2 regions of the Thermoanaerobacterium thermosaccharolyticum DSM 571 genome follow, and region 2 is predicted to be linked to the other one. Evidence: predicted binding sites of a transcription regulator. Region 2 holds the regulator's gene; the other holds the start of a gene.
The links. Region 2 encodes ArgR, which controls arginine synthesis, uptake and breakdown. Its sites were predicted from a motif close to ANTGNATAAANATACA; they were not measured.
Positions count from the first base shown of each region.

Region 1: argC (N-acetyl-gamma-glutamyl-phosphate reductase) is a predicted target of ArgR. The motif match lies at 6,726-6,741, and genes of this name have one in related genera.

Region 1 covers NC_014410.1:232,739-243,856, reverse strand. Annotated here, with positions in the region: gene carB (carbamoyl-phosphate synthase (glutamine-hydrolyzing) large subunit) at 1-1,280, opposite strand, end outside; gene carA (glutamine-hydrolyzing carbamoyl-phosphate synthase small subunit) at 1,267-2,355, opposite strand; gene TTHE_RS01205 (acetylornithine transaminase) at 2,339-3,523, opposite strand; gene argB (acetylglutamate kinase) at 3,510-4,409, opposite strand; gene argJ (bifunctional ornithine acetyltransferase/N-acetylglutamate synthase) at 4,406-5,626, opposite strand; gene argC (N-acetyl-gamma-glutamyl-phosphate reductase) at 5,652-6,686, opposite strand; gene TTHE_RS01185 (LiaF transmembrane domain-containing protein) at 6,940-7,440, shown strand; gene TTHE_RS01180 (hypothetical protein) at 7,635-7,970, opposite strand; gene TTHE_RS01175 (hypothetical protein) at 8,074-9,153, opposite strand; gene TTHE_RS01170 (hypothetical protein) at 9,176-10,282, opposite strand; gene TTHE_RS01165 (DEAD/DEAH box helicase) at 10,550-11,118, opposite strand, start outside.
Region 2 covers NC_014410.1:1,321,309-1,332,426, reverse strand. Annotated here, with positions in the region: gene spoIVB (SpoIVB peptidase) at 1-537, opposite strand, end outside; gene recN (DNA repair protein RecN) at 683-2,395, opposite strand; gene TTHE_RS06540 (arginine repressor) at 2,418-2,870, opposite strand; gene TTHE_RS06535 (NAD(+)/NADH kinase) at 2,885-3,748, opposite strand; gene TTHE_RS06530 (TlyA family RNA methyltransferase) at 3,813-4,622, opposite strand; gene dxs (1-deoxy-D-xylulose-5-phosphate synthase) at 4,619-6,475, opposite strand; gene TTHE_RS06520 (hypothetical protein) at 6,492-7,070, opposite strand; gene TTHE_RS06515 (polyprenyl synthetase family protein) at 7,797-8,678, opposite strand; gene xseB (exodeoxyribonuclease VII small subunit) at 8,671-8,901, opposite strand; gene xseA (exodeoxyribonuclease VII large subunit) at 8,891-10,102, opposite strand; gene TTHE_RS06500 (bifunctional 5,10-methylenetetrahydrofolate dehydrogenase/5,10-methenyltetrahydrofolate cyclohydrolase) at 10,065-10,916, opposite strand; gene nusB (transcription antitermination factor NusB) at 10,906-11,118, opposite strand, start outside.

The DNA of each region.
Region 1 (11,118 bases), 1.1 Mb from region 2:
GGCCTTTTTATATTATCGATTATTTCTTCATCGCTTAACTTTTTTATACTATCGTTTATAAGACCGTACGCTTTTATTTCCAAAGACCTTACAGCTTTTAAAAGTGACGCTTCAAAGCACCTGTCAATAGCCATCGTCTCGCCAGTAGCCTTCATCTGTGTGCCGATCTTCCTGTCAGTCTCATAAAATTTATCAAAAGGCCATCTTGGTATTTTTGTGACGACGTAATCGAGGGATGGCTCAAAAAAAGCTGTGGTCTTCCCTGTGACAGGATTCTTTATCTCATCAAGTGTAAAACCTATTGCAATCTTCGCCGCTATTTTTGCTATAGGATAACCTGTAGCTTTTGACGCCAACGCACTTGAACGGCTGACCCTTGGATTTACTTCTATGACGTAGTACTGATGGCTGTTGGGGTCTAATGCAAATTGAATATTACATCCACCTTCAATTTTCAATGCCTTTATTATTTTTAAACTGGCTGTCCTTAGCATCTGGTATTCATAATCTGTAAGTGTCTGTGATGGTGCAACAACGATACTATCTCCTGTATGCACACCTACAGGGTCAAAATTTTCCATATTGCATATTGTTATACAGTTATCGTTGGAGTCCCTCATGACTTCATATTCAATTTCTTTGTATCCATATAATGACTTTTCAATCAAGACCTCATGGGCCATACTTTTCTTTAAGCCCATGTCTGTAACAACTCTTAGCTCTTCTTCATTATTGACTATGCCGCCGCCAGTACCTCCCAATGTAAAAGCAGGTCTAACTATGAGGGGATATCCACATTTTTCTGCAAATTTAACTGCATCTTCCACATTGTTGACTGTTGTACTTTCCGCTATCGGCTCACCTATCTCTTCCATCTTTTTCTTAAACAATTCCCTGTCTTCTGCAGTTTTTATAGAATCAATAGAAGTACCTAAAACTTTGATACCGTACTTATCAATTATTCCACTCTCCTTTAGCTTTACAACAACATTTAAACCTGTCTGGCCTCCAATTGTTCCTAGAATACCATCAGGTCTTTCTTTATCTATTATGGCTTCTAATACATCTACTTCTGGATTTTCCATATAGACAATATCTGCAATCTCTGTGTCTGTCATTATTGTAGCAGGATTGTTATTCACCAAGATAACTTTTAATCCTTCTTCTTTTAGTGATTTACATGCTTGTGTGCCGGAATAGTCAAACTCTGCAGCTTGACCTATTACGATAGGCCCGGAGCCTATAACAAGCACTTTATTCACTCCTTCATATTTCGGCAAGATAAGACCTCCTTCTATAAACACATGTAATATCCATAAATTTATCAAATAGATACATAGAATCATGAGGACCGGGGCTTGCCTCCGGGTGATATTGGACAGAGAATACCGGCAAATATTTATGCCTTATTCCTTCCACTGTGCCATCATTTAAGTTTATATGTGTCACTATTATATTTTCGCGATTTATTGAGCTTTCTTCCACAGCATAACCGTGATTTTGAGATGTGACATATGATTTGCCCGTCAGCAAATCCTTCACTGGCTGGTTGGACCCCCTATGTCCAAACTTCATTTTTACTGTATTGCAGCCCATTGCAAGTGCGATTATCTGATGTCCCAAGCAGATTCCTAAAACAGGTATTTTGCCGATAAAATACTTTGCAAGTTCTATGGCATTAACCGCATCCTTAGGGTCACCTGGCCCATTTGAAAAGAATATCGCTTCTGGCTCTATCGCCATTACATCTTCGCAACTTACATCATATGGAAATACATATATGTCAAATCCAACCTGATTTAACATTTTTAAGATGTTCTTTTTAGTGCCAAGATCGATAAAAGCCATTTTCGGACCTTCACCCTGTATATGGTAAGCCTTTTTTGTTGACACATCTTTAAGCAAATCGCCGCTAATGTTTGGCACAGAAGCGTTGACATCATTTGTAATGATGCCTCTCATGGTCCCATTTGATCTTAATTTTTTAGTTAATTCCCTTGTATCAACGCCTGCTAAAATAGGTATTTCATTGCTGTCAAGGTAGTAAAGCAATGAAGAGTCTGAGAGAAAATTGCTGGGAATATCACAGTACTCCCTAATGACATATCCTCTAATATGCGGCTTCTCTGATTGAAAGTCGTACTTATTGATTCCGTAATTCCCAATTAAAGGATATGTCATGACGACAATCTGTCCAGCATAAGACGGATCTGTGATGATTTCCTGATATCCAGTCATGCCTGTATTAAAAACCACTTCTCCAAAACCTTGAAATTTTTTACTTATAATATTGCCTTCAAAAACACTGCCATCTTCAAGCTTCAAGTACCCTTTCATCTTAAAACCCCATTTCATGTAATACATCGTCAAGAATTATCGTAGCAGTATCAAGTTCGTCAGTAGTAACGATAAGTGGAGGTACAAATCTTAGAACATTGTGATTTACACAGTTTATGAGAAGCCCCTTCTTCAAGGCATTTAACACTATCTCACCTGCATCGTCTAAATCCACTTCGCACCCTATCATCAAACCCTTGCCTCTTACATCTTTTATGACTTTGTATCTATCTTTTAATCCATTAAGCTTCTCCTTAAAATATTCTCCTTTTTTTGATACATCATCAAGAAATCCTTCTTTTGTAACCTCTTTCATGACTGCAATTCCAGCTGCACAAGCAAGGGGATTTCCTCCAAATGTTGATGCGTGATCCCCTGGTTTAAACACTGATACGCTTTCTTTTGCAACAATAGCACCAATTGGGATACCACCTCCCAGTGCCTTTGCCAACGTCATAATGTCCGGCGTTATTCCGAAATGTTCATATGCAAAAAGCTTACCTGTACGTCCAATACCAGTTTGAACCTCGTCAATGATCAAAAGTATGTCATTTTCATCGCAAATTTTCCTAATCTCTTTTAAATACTCTAAACTACCTTCGTGTATACCGCCTTCTCCCTGTATAACTTCAATCATTATTGCACATACATCATCATCTAAAGCGCTATAAATATCTTCAATTTCGTTATATTTTACATATTTAAATCCTTCCAGCAAAGGTCCAAAACCTGCATGGTACTTCATCTGGCCTGTTGCTGTAAGTGCACCGAAAGTCCTACCATGAAATGAATTTTTTGCAGATATGATTTTATGCCTTTTATCGCCATATTTTATAGATGCATATTTTCTGGCTAGCTTAATTGCTCCTTCATTAGCTTCTGCCCCGCTGTTGGCAAAAAACACTTTGTCACCAAACGAGTTTTCCGCGATCATCTTGGCAAGTTCAATCTGATTTTCATTCCAATAGAGATTTGAACAGTGTATCAATGTTTCTGCTTGATTTTTGATAGCATCTACAATTGGTGGGTAGCAGTGACCAAATGCATTTACAGCAATGCCTGCTACAAAATCAAGATACATGTTTCCATCTGTGTCCCAAACTTTTGTGCCGTTACCTTTTACCAATGTCAGGGGATACCGTCCATAAGTATTCATGATATATTTCTTATCATCAGAGGTTATCATCATCAAAACACTCCTTTCCAATCATTGTGCCAATTCCTTCATCAGTAAATATCTCTAAGAGAAGCGAATGTGTCAATCTTCCATCAATAATATGTGCTCTCTTAACACCATTCTCTACAGCTTGTATACAACATTTTAGCTTAGGTATCATTCCGCCTGTAATCTTACCTGTCGTCATAAGTTCTTTAGCCGCATCCAAGTCTATCCTAGATATTACACTGCTTTTATCATTTACATCTGACAAGATGCCTTCCACATCTGTTAAAAGTATGAACTTTTCTGCTTTTAATGCTTCAGCAATTTTACCTGCTGCTGTATCAGCATTTACATTGTACGTCTTTCCATCTTTTCCGACGGCACATGGAGCTATAACCGGTATAAACCCCTTATCAAGCATCATCTTTATTACATCTATATTGACTTCTTCAATCTTTCCCACATAACCTATATCACCATTTGCAGTATCTTTCTCGGCCACAAGAAGCTTACCATCCTTCCCGCTTATCCCTATGGCTTTGCCGCCTATCTCATTTAGCATTGAAACTATCTCTTTGTTTGTCTTGCCTGTAAGAACCATCTCAACTACTTCCATGGTCTTCTCATCTGTAACACGTAGACCATTTACAAATTTAGATTCTATATTTAGGCTTTCAAGCATCTTGTTTATGTCAGGACCGCCGCCATGGACAATAACAGGATTTAAGCCGACATACTTTAACAATACTATATCTTGCATAACCATTTTCTTTATCTGGCAATCTATCATGGCATTGCCGCCATACTTTATCACAACAGTAGCACCGGAAAACTTTTTAATGTAGGGTAGGGCCTCTATCAATATTTCAGCTTTTGCGATTTCATCGCCGTATTTTTGCCTTTTAATCATGTTCGATAACTCCCATTGATTTTTACATAATCGTAACTAAAATCGCAGCCCCACGCTAAAGCTTCATATTTTCCGGCATTGAAATCAACTACTATCGAGATTTCTTTTTCGCTTAAAATCTCTTTCGCTTTGTCTTCACTGAAGGGAACATAGCCACCATTTTCACAAACCTTTATGAGTCCTTTGTTGCTTTTCAAATATATATCAACGCTATCTTGCGAAAAATTAGCTCCTGAATATCCTACAGCCGCAATAATTCTTCCCCAATTGGCATCTTCACCAAATATAGCCGTCTTGACCAAATTTGAATTAACAACAGACTTGGAAGCCAAGATCGCATCATCTTCCGTAGGTGCATTAACCACATTGACTTCCATGAATTTCGTAGCACCTTCACCATCTTTTGCTATTTGTTTCGCCAAATGCTTATTTACATATAAAAGCGCGTTATAAAAAACCTGGTACTCCTTTGTCCCCTCATCTATTGTAGGATTACCTGCCACACCATTTGCCAGCATTATTACAGTATCATTTGTGCTCATGTCTCCATCGACAGATATCATGTTGTAAGATCTCTTTACAGTATCCTTTAAAGCTTTATTTAAAGCGCTTTTTGATATATCAGCATCTGTCGTGATAAAAGACAGCATAGTAGCCATATTTGGAGAAATCATGCCAGAGCCTTTTGCAATTCCGCCTATCTTAACTTCAACACCTTTTATATTGAACTTTACAGCAATTTCTTTCGTAAATGTGTCCGTAGTAAGGATAGCTTCTGCAGCTTCTTTTCCACCATCTCTTGATAAGTTTTGAACTGCCAACTCTATCCCTTTAGCAATTTTATCCATAGGAAGCGTCACACCAATAACACCTGTTGAGCAGACAAGCACATCGTCTTTATCTATGTTAAGTTTCTCTGCTGCCATAAAAGCCATAGAACAGGCATCTTCATATCCTTTTTGACCTGTGCAAGCATTGGCATTGCCACTATTTGCAACTATTGCTTGCGCTTCACCATTTTTTATTTTCTCCATGTCTAATAACACAGGTGCAGCTTTCACTTTGTTTGTCGTAAATAACGCTGCTGCATTTGCTTTTTTTTCTGAATATATCAAAGCAAAATCTTTTTTAGATTTTTTTATGCCGGCAAAAACACCTGAAGCTAAAAAGCCCTTAGGAGAGGTGATATTCCCTTCAATTACCTCAAAATCCTCCATTATCATATCCTCCTTAAGCTTATCTTTATGGGAAAACTGGCACCATTTTTAACCCTTTATTCTCATCGATGCCAAACATTATATTCATGTTTTGAACAGCCTGCCCAGATGCACCTTTTACCAAATTATCAATAGAAGACATGACTATCAATGTGTTAGAACGCTTGTCGATTTCAAGTCCTATATGACAGAAATTTGAACTGTATACGCTTTTTGTAGATGGGTATTCGCCGATATTCAATACTTTCACAAAATATTCATCTTTATAGAACTGACTGTATATATCATGTAAATTCTCTATTGAAATATCTTTTTTCAATTTGCAGTACATTGTACTTAATATTCCTCTGGTCATAGGCGTCAAATGGGGAGTAAAAACGACTTTTGTATCTTCAAAATTCAACTTTGAAAGCTCTTGTTCTATTTCAGGTATGTGTCTGTGATTTGCTACATTGTAAGGTTTTATACTTTCATTGCACTCTGCATACATATTGCCTAGTTTAGGGCTGTGGCCTGCACCAGAGATACCAGATTTCGAATCAACGATTATATGACTTTCTATCATTCCGCTTTTTAAAGCAGGTGCCAATCCCAGAATGACAGATGTAGGATAGCATCCCGGATTTCCTACAACCATCGCTTTTTTAATCTCCTGTCTATGAATCTCCGGAAGTCCATATACTCTACTTACACTGCCGTAATCATTTTTATCTGACCCATACCACTCCTTGTACATATTAAAATCATCAAATCTAAAATCCGCACCAAGATCAATGAGTTTTACTCCACTACTGCATAATTTTTCAGCTATATTCATTGCATATCCAGACGGAAGTGCTGCAAATACCACATCACAATTTTCAACAATGTCGTCAATTTTTAGTTCATGAAGTTCAGCGTCACAAAATCCCTTCAATGAATGATACACATCTTCAATCTTTTTGCCATTGAAGTTTTGAGACGATAAATATTTTATCTGTACATCTTCGTGATTTGATAAGATTCGAATGAGTTCTACACCTGTATAGCCTGTAGCTCCTAATATGCCAACCCTCACCATCGAGATCCACCTCTAATATTTTATATATATTAATTTTGATTTATATTTATGCATTAAACATTAAAAAAATAATATGAAATATGTATAAATAATACTTGATTTTTATATTTATTCACCGTTTTTATTATTATATCACCTTCTGAAATTTTTTCAAGTATTTTTCGTAAAAAAAATAGTTAAATTTTCATCCATTTATAGTAAAATATAATTAAGAAGTATTCCTTTGTCTGAAAACTGTTCAGGAGGTTTAATCATGGGAAAGAAAATAATAGGAATTGTACTTATATTGCTTGGGCTTATATACCTAAACGACAATCTGGGCTTACTGTCAAGATATGGAATAACATTGGATATGTCTAATATATGGCCTCTTTTCATATTGATCCCCGGAATAATGATGGAAGTAAGTTACTTTAAACAAAGAAAAAATCCCGAAATCTTAGTCCCCGGCGGAATACTTACATCAATGGGCATCATTTTTTACTTTGACATCTTCACAAACTGGATTTACTCTGAATACACATGGCCTCTATACATTCTATCTGTAGCAATAGGCCTCTTTCAGCTTTACATTATAAGCAGAGATTTAGTGCTAATAGGTCTAGTCATGGTCATAACCGCCGCTGTAATATTAAGCTATGTGTCCATTTTGTACAACCAATTCTCCATCGTATGGCTAAACCCAAACTTGATAATCTCAATAATGATAATTTTATTGGGACTTGCTTTAGTCATAAGAAGCCGGAGAAAATAGCATTATACAGAAAATGGCTGAAATGTAAGAATAATCAGAAATACAACACGCATAAATATAAATATGTAACATATAGCAAAGTTCTGAGACATTTAATAACACAATTTTTTCCCTTTTGATTGTGTAACACTTTTATGAGATCTTAATAAAAAATTTATGGAGATGAAGCAATCGTGCTTATTCATTAGCTCTGTCTATCTTTCATTTTTAACATAATAAATGCTGGGTTTTTTATAATTTACATATACAGTTAAGGACTTTCCTTCTTTGTCAATACCCTTTATTATCCAGTAAACTGGACAAGGAGATTTTTCCATAAGTTTTGGATCATCAAAAAATTTATCTAAATCAACTTCTAAATTTTTAAGCTCTTCTGATTTTACTTTAGTAATTTCCGTTTTTTCTTTAGCCACTTTCAAAGCTTCATTATCAGATATTCCACCAACCACATCTCCTTGTTTTTTTAGATTTGAACATCCTGTGAGAGCCAAAATAAGTAACATTGTCATTGTCCATTTTTTTGATATCATAAATGTCACCTTTTTATGGAATTTCTTTGCTGCTACTTTGTAAATAACCTATAGAAGTTATAACAATGCTTCCTTTAGATATCTAAAGTAACAAAACTTCCATTCAATCTAAAGTAATCCACTCTGATTTGCACTTTTCTCTTTTGACATACCACCACAGTATATTACCTGAAATATTTCCACCGCTTGTAATACCTGAATCTTTTAACTTCAATGTTTCATTCTTCTCTATTGAGTAAATATATAAACCATCACCGTTTGTATTCCATGAAATGAATTTATCATTAAGTGAACTATTCCAAACGCCAGTCATTCCCCAATTTACAATTGTCTTCTCTTCTTTTGTCTTTATATTGTATAATTTCAGAATAGAATCGCCTGAATTCCATACTATATATGGATATTTAATTGATGCACCGCTAACTCTTAATCCTTCATCTAATATTCTTTTCTCGTTATTTTTAAGATTTACAAGGACCAATTCCCCATTTCGCGCTAGTGCTTTCATATCGATTTTTCCAATATCATATACAATCCAATCCCCATCCAACCCTGGCTGTCCAAATTCTCCATCTTCAACATTTAATTTATCAATGATTTTATAAGTATTGTTTTCAATATCGTATAATTTGACAATTGCATTAACAGATTCTTTATCTTTTTCAAAAGCTGTCCAGACAATTTTTCCGTTAGATGCAGATATCAGCGCTCCTAACGAGGTAGGCGTTTCCGTTTTTACATCTGCAACTTTTCCCTTATCAATTTCTATGCGACGATTGTCATCTATATTCTGTGCATACAAAACCCAATCGCTTTTTGTCATATCGTTGCTGGATTCAACATACACGATCCAATTCCCCATGACTTTTGCATCATAAATATTTTTAGAAGCTCCAGCATTAATTTTAAGCATTATTGAGCCATCAGTTGAAGTGGCAAAAATGCTGTTGTCTACTTCAGGGTTGACCTGTAAAAACACTTTTCTGCCATCATCAAGCACAGCTATTGGATGTGCATTTTCGATTGATGAGGTTTTTTTAGCCTCTAGCTCATCAAGTATATTAACATTTGTTTTAGCAATAACTGTATTTTCATCATCTGAGTCTGTCTTTATACTTTTAATACTACAGCCACCAATTATTAAGATTATGATGATTAATAAACATATTTTTACTTTTTTCATAATAGCCTCCTAGACAAGGCAATCAATCCATGCCATTCACATTTGGAAAATAAACATCATTTTCGCCAATTAAAGTTTTCGCTTTTGGTACATTATATTTTGATACAACATTTCCTGCCGTATCAATTATTTCAATATCATTTATCGTTCTGTGCATAATCCCTATTAGTTTATCATCCTTCACAGCAAATATATACAATTCTGTCCCTTCAGCCTTATGCACTGGAATACCTATAAGCAAAATATCATTATAGCTTCCTAAAATATCTATATACTCGGGAAATTCGCCATTTAATGTCTCAGGTGCATATTTCTTTTGAAGGTCAGATATAATGTTCATCTTTTTGAATTCTACTTTTTCAGCATCTACCTTAATTGGATTAGTAAGAGTTCTTACGATAAAATTATCTCCGATAGTAGCTGTGTGATTAGCCAATGGCGGAAAGCTAGGTGATAGCTCGTTCCCTTTAACAGGACCAACTTCTTGCCATTTGATACTTTCTGTTGTTTTATCATACTTTAAAATAAATAATTTCCCACCACCTAATGTGAAACAAGGATAAAGCATTGCTGCACCATAACTTGTCTTAACTACCGATGTTACTGTTCCGCATTTTGTTGCTTCATGATTTTTGCCATCCTCTCCTTTAAAAGTATGAAGAGGAATTGTTATTTCTTTCTCGTCAGTCTTACCGTCATCTATTAATGTTAACTTATATCTATTTTCTTCATCGCTTTTTACCAATTTTACATCTTGCCCCCATATCGTCTTTGGTTCAAAATAAAAATCCGCTTTTTCAACAATGTTTTTGAATTTATCTGATGCTTCTAGATAAGAAGGCAAAACCGCATGCTTCTGTCCATCCCACATTATAGGGAATATCGTATATGATTCTTTATTTGTTATTATCTTTTGTGGAATTTTATATAGGTTTTCATTTGTTTCTTTTATTTTATTATTTATTACATTCCAGTAATATATATCCGCCTTAAAGCTTCCAGCATCATCATTTAAAACAACAAATGGCACTTCAGTATTATTTTTCACTGTCTCAGAACAGCCAGAGAATACAACAGACATAAGTAATAAAAATACAACAGCTAATGAAGTTCTAAACGATTTAATCACATTATCTACCTCCCAAATTTTCTTTTTTTCCCCTTCTACTTATATAAAAGCTAAATTCTTCTGGAAATATTCCACATCATAAAAATTAATTTTGTTATTTTTGTATATTATGCTCTTAACTTCCCATACCTCACCTCTATCATAAAATTAAAAATAATAAATTTTATTAATTATTCCTTAATTTCCTATTACAATCTTGTAACATAATCAATAAAATTTTTTACAAAAAAAAGCAACTGCCTTAATCGACAATTGCAAATCATTAAATCACATCGCAAAAAGCTCTTTTACTTCTTCTTCACTCAACTTAGTTATAAATGTTTCACCTGGGTTTATGACAGAATTTATCATCTCTTTTTTTCTCTCTTGCAGCTTTACAATTTTTTCTTCAATTGTACCTTGCGTTATTAACTTTATGACTTGTACTGTATTCACCTGCCCAATCCTGTGGGCTCTGTCTGTCGCTTGATCTTCTATCGCTGGATTCCACCACGGATCAAAGTGTATAACAGTATCCGCACCTACTAAGTTTAGTCCCGTTCCACCTGCTTTTAACGAAATCAAAAAGACATCCGAGTCACCTTCATTGAAGGCTTTGACTAATTCCCCTCTCTCTTTCGTTTTTGTATCTCCGTCTAAATACAAGTATGAAATTTTTTCTTTCTTTAAATTGTCTTCTATAAGCTTAAGCGCTGTCGTAAATTGAGAAAAAATCAGGGCCCTGTGTCCACTTTCTTTCAATTCTTGAATCAGTTCCATCAAAAGCTCCATCTTGCCACTGGTACCTTTGTAATTTTCTACAAACATTGATGGATGGCAGCATATCTGCCTTAACC
Region 2 (11,118 bases):
ATTCGTGATATCGTCGGCACAGCTAATCTTTATATTATTAACCTCAAGAATAATATCACCTATTTGTATTTTACCCTCTCTATATGGGCTATATATTCTGTCATCTGTGCCTATTATATCTGAGTATCCAACGACAAGTGCTCCTTTTGTATTGAGTCTAACTCCAATTGATTGTCCACCAGGAATAACATTTATTGTTGGTATAACATCAACAGAAACATTTTTTATTGGCAAAATTCCAAAAAGTTTAAAATTTATATTTACCTTTCCACGATTTAATGTTTCAACAGAAAATGGTTTTCCCAGATTTAATATATTTTTATTATCGTTATTAATAATCTTAACAATACCTTTTTTATCTGTATAAAAGCCAACTTTCAGAGGTAGATTAAAATTAAAATTTACTTTCTCTCCTTCAAAAAATTTAAAATAAGTGGGAGTTTGGTAAATACCTTTAATTGCTGGTATATAATTAACATATATAATTAAAGCTGATAAAAAAATAAAAATTAAATATTTAAATTTATTCCGATTCAATTTAATCACTCCCTCATTTAATTTTGCTAAGATTAAATTAACCTTTTAATATGATTTATATACTGTCAATAAAAAGCTAGATTTCTAAGTTAATTAATAACTTTTTTTCAAAAAATAAAAAAAATACGGTTTTAAACCCGTATATTTACCTTTGTCTTATAGAATTTTTATATTTTTGTGCCAAATCAATTAATTCTTTTGAATGATTATAAGTAGTATCTGTCATAATTGAACCACTTATTATTCGTGATAATTCTTTTATTTTTCCTTCGTAATTAAGCTTTTCAATTTTTATATATGTTTTATCTTTATTAACTTCTTTTGTAATTTTATAATGTGCATCAGCCATAGAAGTAATTTGTGGCAAATGTGTAACGCATATAACTTGATGATTTCTTGATATTAAAGCTATTTTCTCTGCAACTGCCTGTGCCGCTTTACCACTAATTCCCGTATCAACTTCGTCAAATATCAACGTTGAAATACCATCAAAATCTGCTAAAATTGTTTTAAGAGCTAACATTATCCTAGATAGCTCACCACCAGATGCTATCTTTTCAAGTGGTTTTAATGGTTCTCCAATGTTAGTTGAAATCAAAAATTCTACATCATCCATTCCATTTTCGTTTGGTACATCTTTTTTTCTGATATCAACTTTGAATATTGTATTGGGCATATTCAACTCACTTAATACAGTACTGATTTTCTTTTCAAGGAAATCTGCCACATTTCTTCTTTTTAAATGTAATTCATCAGATAATTTTTTTATCTTAGCCATTATTTTTTCTTTTTCTTCATTTATTTTATTAATTTCTTTTTCCGCATTTAACAATTTTAACAATTCGTCATTTTTTTCCTCTTTATATTTAATTATTTCTTCTATCGTTCGTCCATATTTTCTTTTAAGATTATTTAACAAATCCAATCTTTTTTCAATTTCATTTAAATTATCTGCATTAAAGTCAATATTTTCTACATAATCTCTTATTTGTAAGGAGCAATCTTCCAATGTATATAAGACACTTTCAACCATATCTTTCAATTTTTCAAGTTTTTTATCTATTCGAAATGAAGTATCTAAATTTTTCAAAACAGTGCTAAGTCTATCAACGATAGAAGTATTATCTTCTATACCTTTGTAAAGCAAATTATACGACTCATTCATATAATTAAATAGTTTTTCAGAGTTCATCAATATATTGCGCTTTTCAATTAAATCATCCTCTTCTCCTGGCTTTATGTTAGCTGATTCAATTTCGTTTATTTGATATTTTAGAAGATCTATCCTTGATATTTTTTCTTTATCATCCAAATTAAATTCTTTTAATTTATTATTTAAAGAATTATATTTTTCCAGCAAATCCTTGATCATATTTTTTATTCTAAAAAAATCTTTATCCTGAAAATTATCTAATATCGACATATGTTTACTGTTATCAAGAAGAAACTGATGCTCATGCTGCCCCAAAATGTCTACTAAATACGTACCAAGCTTATTCAAAAAAGATAATGATACGATTCTACCATTGACTCTGCAATAGTTTCTTCCATTTTCAGTTATATCTCTACTTATTATTAGAGTATCATCTTCCTCATATTCGATACCAGCTTCATCAAGAATGTTATGTATTAAGTCCCTGTGGGAATTTATTAAAAAAATACCTTCTACCGTTGCCTTTTGAGTGCCATTCCGTATTATATCTTTGTTTGCCCTTCCACCCAGCAAAAGCATCATTGAATCAATAACAATAGATTTACCGGCACCTGTTTCGCCGGTAAGTATGTTTAAACCATCTTCAAATTTTATCTCGGCTTCTTCAATTAACGCTATATTTTTTATACTCAGTGCAAGGATCATAATAATCCCCCTTAAAAACTATTCATTTAATTAACTCATTAATTCTATCAATAATTTCTTTTATGGAATCTTCCGATCTTACTAACATAAATATCGTATTGTCACCAGCAAGCGTTCCTACAACTTCATTCCAGTTTAATGTATCCAATGCTTCCGCAGCCGCAGGTGCCGTACCTGAAAGTGTTTTAATGACTATTGTGTTCCCGGCATAATCTATGCTTACAATTCCAGACAAAAGTGCAACTAATTTGTCAGTAACTTTATTATCTGGATTTTTCATAGATGCATACTTATATTTTTTACCATCAGCGCTCAATACTTTTATTAGCCTTAATTCTTTTATATCACGGGATACTGTCGCTTGAGTTACTTTTATCCCTTCTTTTTGAAGGGCATCAGCTAATTCTTCCTGAGTTTCAATTTCATTTTTGCTTATTATCTCAAGAATTTTTGCGTGTCTAGCTAACTTCATCATTCTTACACTCCTTGTTATATGTTAATATTTCTCTCTGATAACTTGCTACGCAATAAATCGAAGAAATTTGTATTTTTAAGTCGTATTAAATTAGTATATTTATTACTCTTCCTTATATAAATAGTATCACCACTGTCTAGTTTATAACCCTGCTGTCCATCGGTTGTTATCATTACATCTTGATTCTCTCCCACTATTACAAGCTTTACTCTATCTTTTTCTGATACAATTATTGAGCGCGAATGCAATGTATGAGGACATATTGGTGTTATGACAAACAATTCTAGGTTCGGATACACGATAGGCCCTCCTGCAGATAAAGAATATGCAGTTGAACCTGTTGGACTGGATATAATAATTCCGTCTGCTAAATAAGTATTCACATATTGTTCATTTACAAATGCTTTTAATTTTACCATCCTGGAAAAAGAACCCCTAGTTACAACAATATCATTTAAAGCAATAAAATTAACTACTTCCATATTATCTTTAACAACACTTGCTTCCAACATCATCCTTTTATCAATTGAAAATTCCCCTTTGATTATCTTTTCTACCGCTTCATATACATTTTCATTGTCAACCTCTGCTAAAAATCCCAGATGTCCTAAATTAACGCCGAGAATTGGAGTCGAATATGATGCACATTGTCTGGCAACGTTTAAAATCGTACCATCACCACCTAAAACTACAATGAAATCGCTGACTTCAAAAATTTCTGAAGTACTTTTGCCATATTCAGCATAACCAATTTTCGATGCAATAACTTCATTTAAAACAGGATTATTACCATGTTCAATAATCCAGCTGACAAGACTTTGGGTCATCCTTAAATTTTTATCTTTGTGTACATTAGGTATAACGCAAATATTTTTCATTCAATCACCACATATTTAAAAACTTAAATTCATAATTCTACAAAATTTTTAAATATCCTTCTTTTTATAACTTTTTATTTTTATTAAGTATATCATGCGACATTTCTACTAATTTTTCAACATCAATTTCAATGAAATTGGTATCATTATTTTTTGCATAAATTAAATACTCAATATTTCCCTCTGGGCCTTTTATAGGAGAAAAAGTAATTCCCTGAATACCAAATGATAGTCCTCTTAATACATCAATAACTTTATTTATAACTTCTATATGGACGCTTCGGTCCTTTACAACACCATTTTTCCCAACTTTTTCTCTCCCAGCTTCAAATTGCGGCTTTATGAGAGATACTAATTCACCATCATTTTTCAAGAATTTCTTAATTGCCGGTATTACAATAGCAAGTGATATAAAAGACACATCTATAGTCACTATATCGACAACATCAGGTAAATCATTAAGATAACGTATATTAGTTCTTTCCATGTTTACAACACGTTTATCATTTCTTAAGCTCCAATCTAGCTGGCCATATCCAACATCAATAGCATATACCTTTCTAGCACCATTTTTTAATAAACAATCTGTAAATCCACCAGTAGATGCTCCAACATCCATTGCGATTTTATCTTTTACATCAATTTTAAAATATTTTATCGCTTTCTCAAGCTTTAAACCTCCACGACTAACATAAGGGTTGGATTTACCTTTTACTTCCAGTATTGAATTAACGCTGATTATATCTCCAGCCTTATTTACCCTTTTGCCATCTGCAAATATTTCTCCTGCCATAATTGAAGCTTTAGCCTTTTCGCGAGATGTAAAAAAACCTTTCTTCACTAATAATATATCTGCTCTTTCTTTTTCCTTCATGATATCACCAATTCAATAATTTTTTCTGCCAGAGAATCACTATCTAATCTATACTTTTTAAATAAGCTATCCACATCGCCATGCTCAATAAATTTATCTGGAAAACCAAATCTATAGAACTTTTTATAAATCTTGTTATCGCTAAGAAGCTCTAATATAGCACTGCCTACACCGCCTACTATTACATTATCTTCAACAGTAAATATATAATCAACTTTTTTTGAAATCCCCAAGATCGTCTCAATATCAAGGGGCTTTACGAATCTTAGATTCACTAAATATGGATTTACAGAATTTTTTTGAAGTTTATCTATAGCATCTATTGCAATATTAACCATCCTACCAAGTGCAAAAATAGCCACATTACTACCTTCGCGTATAACTTCAGCTTTGCCTAATTTAAAGCTCACTTTTCTTTTGCTATCATAATCACCTGCATTTCCTTTTGGATACCTTATTGCGCAAGGTCCCTGCATCATACTTGATAATTTAATCATTTCAACAAATTCATTGGCATCTTTAGGAGCCATAATAGTCATGTTCGGTATCATCCTTAAAAATGAAACATCAAACACACCTTGATGTGTTTCACCATCTTCTCCTACAAGACCAGCTCTATCTATCGCCAAAACTACAGGCAAATTTTGTATACATATATCATGTATTACTTGGTCAAATGCTCTTTGCAAAAACGTTGAATATACAGCAAAATATGGCTTATAGCCATTGATGGCCATACCCGCTGCGAATGTGGCTGCATGTTGCTCGGCTATTCCTACATCATAAAATCTGTTGGGAAACTTTTCAGCAAAATAGTTTAATCCCGTACCATCAGGCATTGCAGCAGTTATCGCTACAATTTTATCATTTTTCGTAGCCAAATCTGTTAAAGTTTTACCAAATACATCAGAATATGTATCATAATTTTTTTTCTTAAACTCGCCTGTATTTATATTAAATGGAACTGCTGAATGAAATTTATCAGGATTCTCTTCAGCAAACACATAACCTTTGCCTTTTTTTGTTATTACATGTATAAATATCGGCCCTTCCATTTTTTTTGCCCTTTTTAATACGTCAATTAGAGAATCAAGGTCATGGCCATCAATAGGTCCTAAATATGTAAATCCCATCTCTTCAAAAAACATGCCGGGAACAAATAATTGTTTTATGGAATCTTTAATCTTTTCTATAGATTTGTGAATGCTTTTGCCTATTGGAGGTATCAAATTTAATATATTCTCCAAATCCCGTTTTAACTTAAAATAATTGGGATCCGTTCTCAATTTACTTAAATACAGCGAAAGACTTCCAACATTTTTTGATATTGACATTTCATTGTGATTCAATATCACAATTAGGTTAGTTTTTGATCTGCCAGCATCATTTAAAGCCTCAAAAGCCATGCCACCAGTAAGTGCACCATCTCCAATAACAGATATAACAGAATATTTTTCGTTATTTAGATCCCTTGCTTTTGCTATCCCTAAAGCGGCAGATATTGATGTACTGCTATGGCCTGTCTCAAATATATCATGTACGCTTTCGTTTCTTTTTGGAAATCCTGATAATCCTCCAAATTTTCTTAAACCATCAAATAAATCACGCCTTCCAGTTAAAATCTTATGTACATAGCTTTGGTGACCAACATCCCAAATAATTTTATCTGTAGGTGAATCAAATACATAATGAAGTGCAATTGTTAACTCAACAACCCCAAGATTGGATGCAAGATGTCCACCTGTCTTTGATATTTGTTCTATTAAAAAACTACGTATCTCTTTTGATAAAGCTTCTAGTTCAGCTACACTGTATTTTTTTATATCGTTTGGTGTATTAATTCTTTCGAGCATCACGCCCACTCACTTTCTATTTTTTATTCCTTTTAGAATTAGAAGGAAAAAAATCTACACCTGTATATTTTTCGATCCAGGCTAGAAATATGCCAACAGCAAATATGATAGACTGACTCTTATGCATACCAAAATTTTTCCCTAAAGCTTTGCCACCAATTGTTACGGCAGATAATATTCCTCCAAAAATAGTTGCGTATACAGTACTTCTTGCACCAGACAAAGATAATTTTGTAATAATACTGGTTAAAGCAGCACCAGACACAATTCCGCATATATCACCGATTATATCATTACAAAAATTTGTAACAATATCTGCATTTCGTATCAATTTAATAGATTGTTTCGCACCAAAAACTTTATTTGACGCCATCGAATGAAAAGGCTCTTCAGTACCAGTTGCAACAGCAATACCTATAATATCAAATAAAATTCCTGTAAACACAATAACTAATAATACAAAAAAAGCAATTATTATATTGCTTTTTTTCAATAAGATATCTGAAGAAAAATTCATAATAACTGCCAACACAAAGCTAAAAATAAAAGCATTTATAGTCCACTTATAATTTATATTAAGTTTTTTTGAGCGCATTAAAAAAAATCCTCCCTATGTATTGAAGTGGTAGCATATTGAGTAAATTTTGTGGCTTAGGTCCAGCAGGATTTCCCATTCAGGCACCAACTGTCGCCATTTGGCGGTTTCCCTTTAAGCCTGAATCTACCTTGTCGCCAATGGTATGACTGGATTACCACTTAGTCCACACTGTAATCCTCAATATGCCTCGTTCGAGCAGCCTAGGAGCTTTCCTCGACGGTTTGTTAATTCCTATCCTCTTTTGCAATTAAGGTTTCATCAGCAATAGCTTTAACTTAAGAGCTCATTAAGTTAAAGTTCAGTCTGATAACCACCTTAATCACTCAAGGCAGGCTACACTACCCACAGCTTTATTACCGCATGGTAGGTTCACCCTATACCGTAGCATCATGCCACGTGAATAGGTCTCCACGAAAAGGGGGTCAATGCCCACATGCCATTGCAGGTTGCCCCTCTTTTCTTAACTCCCAGCACGAGCCCTCGATTGGGCATCAAAAGCCAGCACCAGGAACTTCATCGATATGCCTTTAACGGATTTTTAGGCCCGTCTTCAGAATTAACAATACCGACTAGGATACTGCACCACTTCATGTCGATATTGATTATAACATTTTTATTTAACACTATCAAATATCATAATTGTTCAGCTTTTGCTTCTAATGAGTGTTGATAATGTCTAAAAATATACTACATATATTAATTTAACATATGCTATGTTATACTTTAGCTATCTCTATCTGCCATATATTTAGTAAGGCTTTTTAAAAATTCGCTCTTCTCTCCAAAATCATCTAATATTCTAATTGCACTTGCAGTTAATTCTTTAACTAAGCTTATAGATCGCTGAAGTCCAAATACACTTACAAACGTTGACTTACCGTTTTCTAAATCACTTTTTACATTTTTCCCAAGCTTTGATTCATCACCTAAAACATCTAAAATATCATCTTTTATCTGAAATGCCAAACCTATATATTCAGCATAATCACTTAATTTTTTAATTGTCTCATCATCAGCTCCACCCATTATTGCGCCAGCAACAACAGAAGCCTTTATCAACGCACCTGTTTTATGGTCATGCATAAATTTTAATTCTTCTTCAGTTATGTTTTTATTCTCCGACAATAAATCAACAACTTGGCCACCTATCATGCCATGACATCCTGCAGCATGTGCAATCTCCTCTGTTGCTCTCAATATATTTTGACAATTTGCTGAATCTAACGCATGATGTATTAATACCTCGAATCCGTAATTTAATAAAGCATCTCCGGCAAGAATTGCAAGTGCTTCACCATAAACCTTGTGATTGGTAGGTTTTCCACGCCTTAAGTCATCATTATCCATAGCCGGCAAATCATCATGTATTAATGAGTATGTATGTATAAATTCTATGGCGCAAGCAACCGGCAGTGCATCATCTCTATCTCCGCCAACAAGTTCGCATGATGATATGCATAATACTGGTCGAAGCCTTTTCCCACCAGCAAAAACACTGTACCTCATTGCATCATACAAAATTTCCGGTTTATCATCTATATCTAATAGCTTATTTAATCCATTATTAATATATTCAATCTTTTCCATAAGAATGTCATCAAACATCTTTGTCCTCCTCTAAGTTAAAAGGTACTTCTTCATCGTTATTGATGAGCATAGTAATCTTGCCTTCAATATCATTTAGTACATTATTTAATTTTTGGGATAATAAAAGACCTTCTTTAAATAGTTTAAAAGATTCTTCTAATGGCAAATTTCCCTTTTCTAGCTTTTTAACTATCTCCTCCAACTTGTCCATATTTTTCTCAAAATCTATATTATCGTTCATATATTCTCACCTCATTAACAGTACATTTAGCTTCACCATCTTCAAATAACACGTATATTTTATCATTGGCAGAAAGATTCTCGACTTTTGTAATTGGCCTTACATTATCTTTATCCATTGTCAAAGTATAACCACGCTTTAAAACATTTAAAGGACTTAAAGTATTTAATTTGTCAATCAAACTTATATATTTAAACTTTTTATTGTTTATAACGCTGTAAATACTGTCTTCCATAATCCTATTTAAACTATTTAACCGTATTTTTAACTGCTGATTTTTGACAATTGGATTTTTACTCATAATTGATTTTTTTAAACTATTTAAATGATGCCTTTTATTTATAATTATAGACATTGCATAATGATATAAACTCCTTTTATAATTTTCTATTTTTTCATTATAAATATTAACATCAGTTACAGCTAATTCGGCTGCAGCAGATGGTGTCGGTGCTCTTAAATCAGCAACAAAATCAGCAATCGTAAAATCGGTCTCATGTCCGACAGCAGATATTATAGGTATTCTAGAATTATAAATAGCTCTTGCTACTCTTTCTTCATTAAATGGGTAAAAATCTTCAAATGAGCCTCCACCTCTTCCTAATATAATTAAGTCCACATCATTTCTTCTATTTACCTTCTTTATTGCTTCTTCAATCTCCAATGAAGCTGAGCTGCCCTGGACCAAAATTGGAACCACCAATATATCTATGGATGGTTTCCTTCGTCTTAAAATATTTATTATGTCATGGATTGCTGCGCCTGTTGGCGACGTTATTACGCCAATTTTATTAGGATTCTTAGGAATTGGTTTCTTTTTACCAGAATCGAATAATCCCTCATTTCTAAGCTTCTGTTTTAATTTTTCAAAAGATAAAAAAAGCGCGCCTGCTCCCTCAACATCAATTTTAGAAACAAGCAATTCGAACGCACCACTTTTTTCATAAACAGATATTCTACCTGTTGCAATAACAGACATGCCATTTTTTACGTCGATGTTTAAATCATTAACATATTCCTCAAACATAACACATTTTAAAGATGAATATTCATCCACTAATGTAAAATACAATGCTTGTCCCCTAAAATGCAAATTCGATATTTCACCCTTTATCATTATATGTTTTAATATTATGTCACTGCCAACTATGCTTTTTAAATAGTCATTGACTTGTTTTACTGTAAGTGTTTTTAATAGCATTCTTATATGCCTCCAACGTATTTAGTAAAACCATAGACGTTGTAACCGGGCCAACGCCGCCTGGAACAGGTGTTATGTATAAGCAACGATTTTCTGCACTTTGAAAATCACAATCTCCATATATCTTACCGTCATACTCATTTATTCCAGCATCGATTAAAATAACCCCTTCTTTTATCATATCCCCATTAATAAGATTTTTCTTTCCTGCTGCCAATATAAGCACATCTGCCATCTTAGTGTATTTTTGCAAATCTACAGTTTTAGAATGGCACTGAGTTACTGTCATATCGAGATCCAGCATAAGCTTGGCAACTGGTTTCCCTAATATATTACTTCTTCCTACGATAACAGCATGTTTTCCAGTAAAGTTTATATCTAATTGTTTTAAAATCGTCAATATTGCATGTGGTGTACAAGGCAAGTAGAGAGGATTACCAGCAAATAACCGTCCCATGTTATAAGTAGATATGCAATCAACATCTTTAAGAGGATTAATAATATCATAAGTTCTTTGTGAATTAAATGATTTTGGAAGAGGCATTTCTACAATTATGCCATGTATATTCTCATCGACATTTAACTCCTCTAACTTCTTTAAAAATTTCCCTTCTTCACTATCGCTAAAGCAAAATACTTCAGCATCAATCCCTACACCTGCACAAGCTTTAACTTTAGCATTTGCATATATTTTGGATGCGCTATCATTTCCAGCAATGAGAATTGCAAGCTTTGGCTTATAATTGTTTTCTTGAATTTCTGCCTTTATATTTTCTCTTATTCTTTTTGCAATCACTTTACCATCAATTATCATAATTATCACCATTATTATTAAAATCTTTTACTAAACTTCCCAGAATTCCATTTATAAAAGACGGCGATTTCTCAGTGCTGTACTTTTTTGCTATCTCAACTGCTTCATTAATGGAAACGCTATTAGGTATGTCATCACAATATAATATTTCATAGAAGCTGCACCTTATTATTGCCAAATCAATTTTTGCAATTCTATTAAT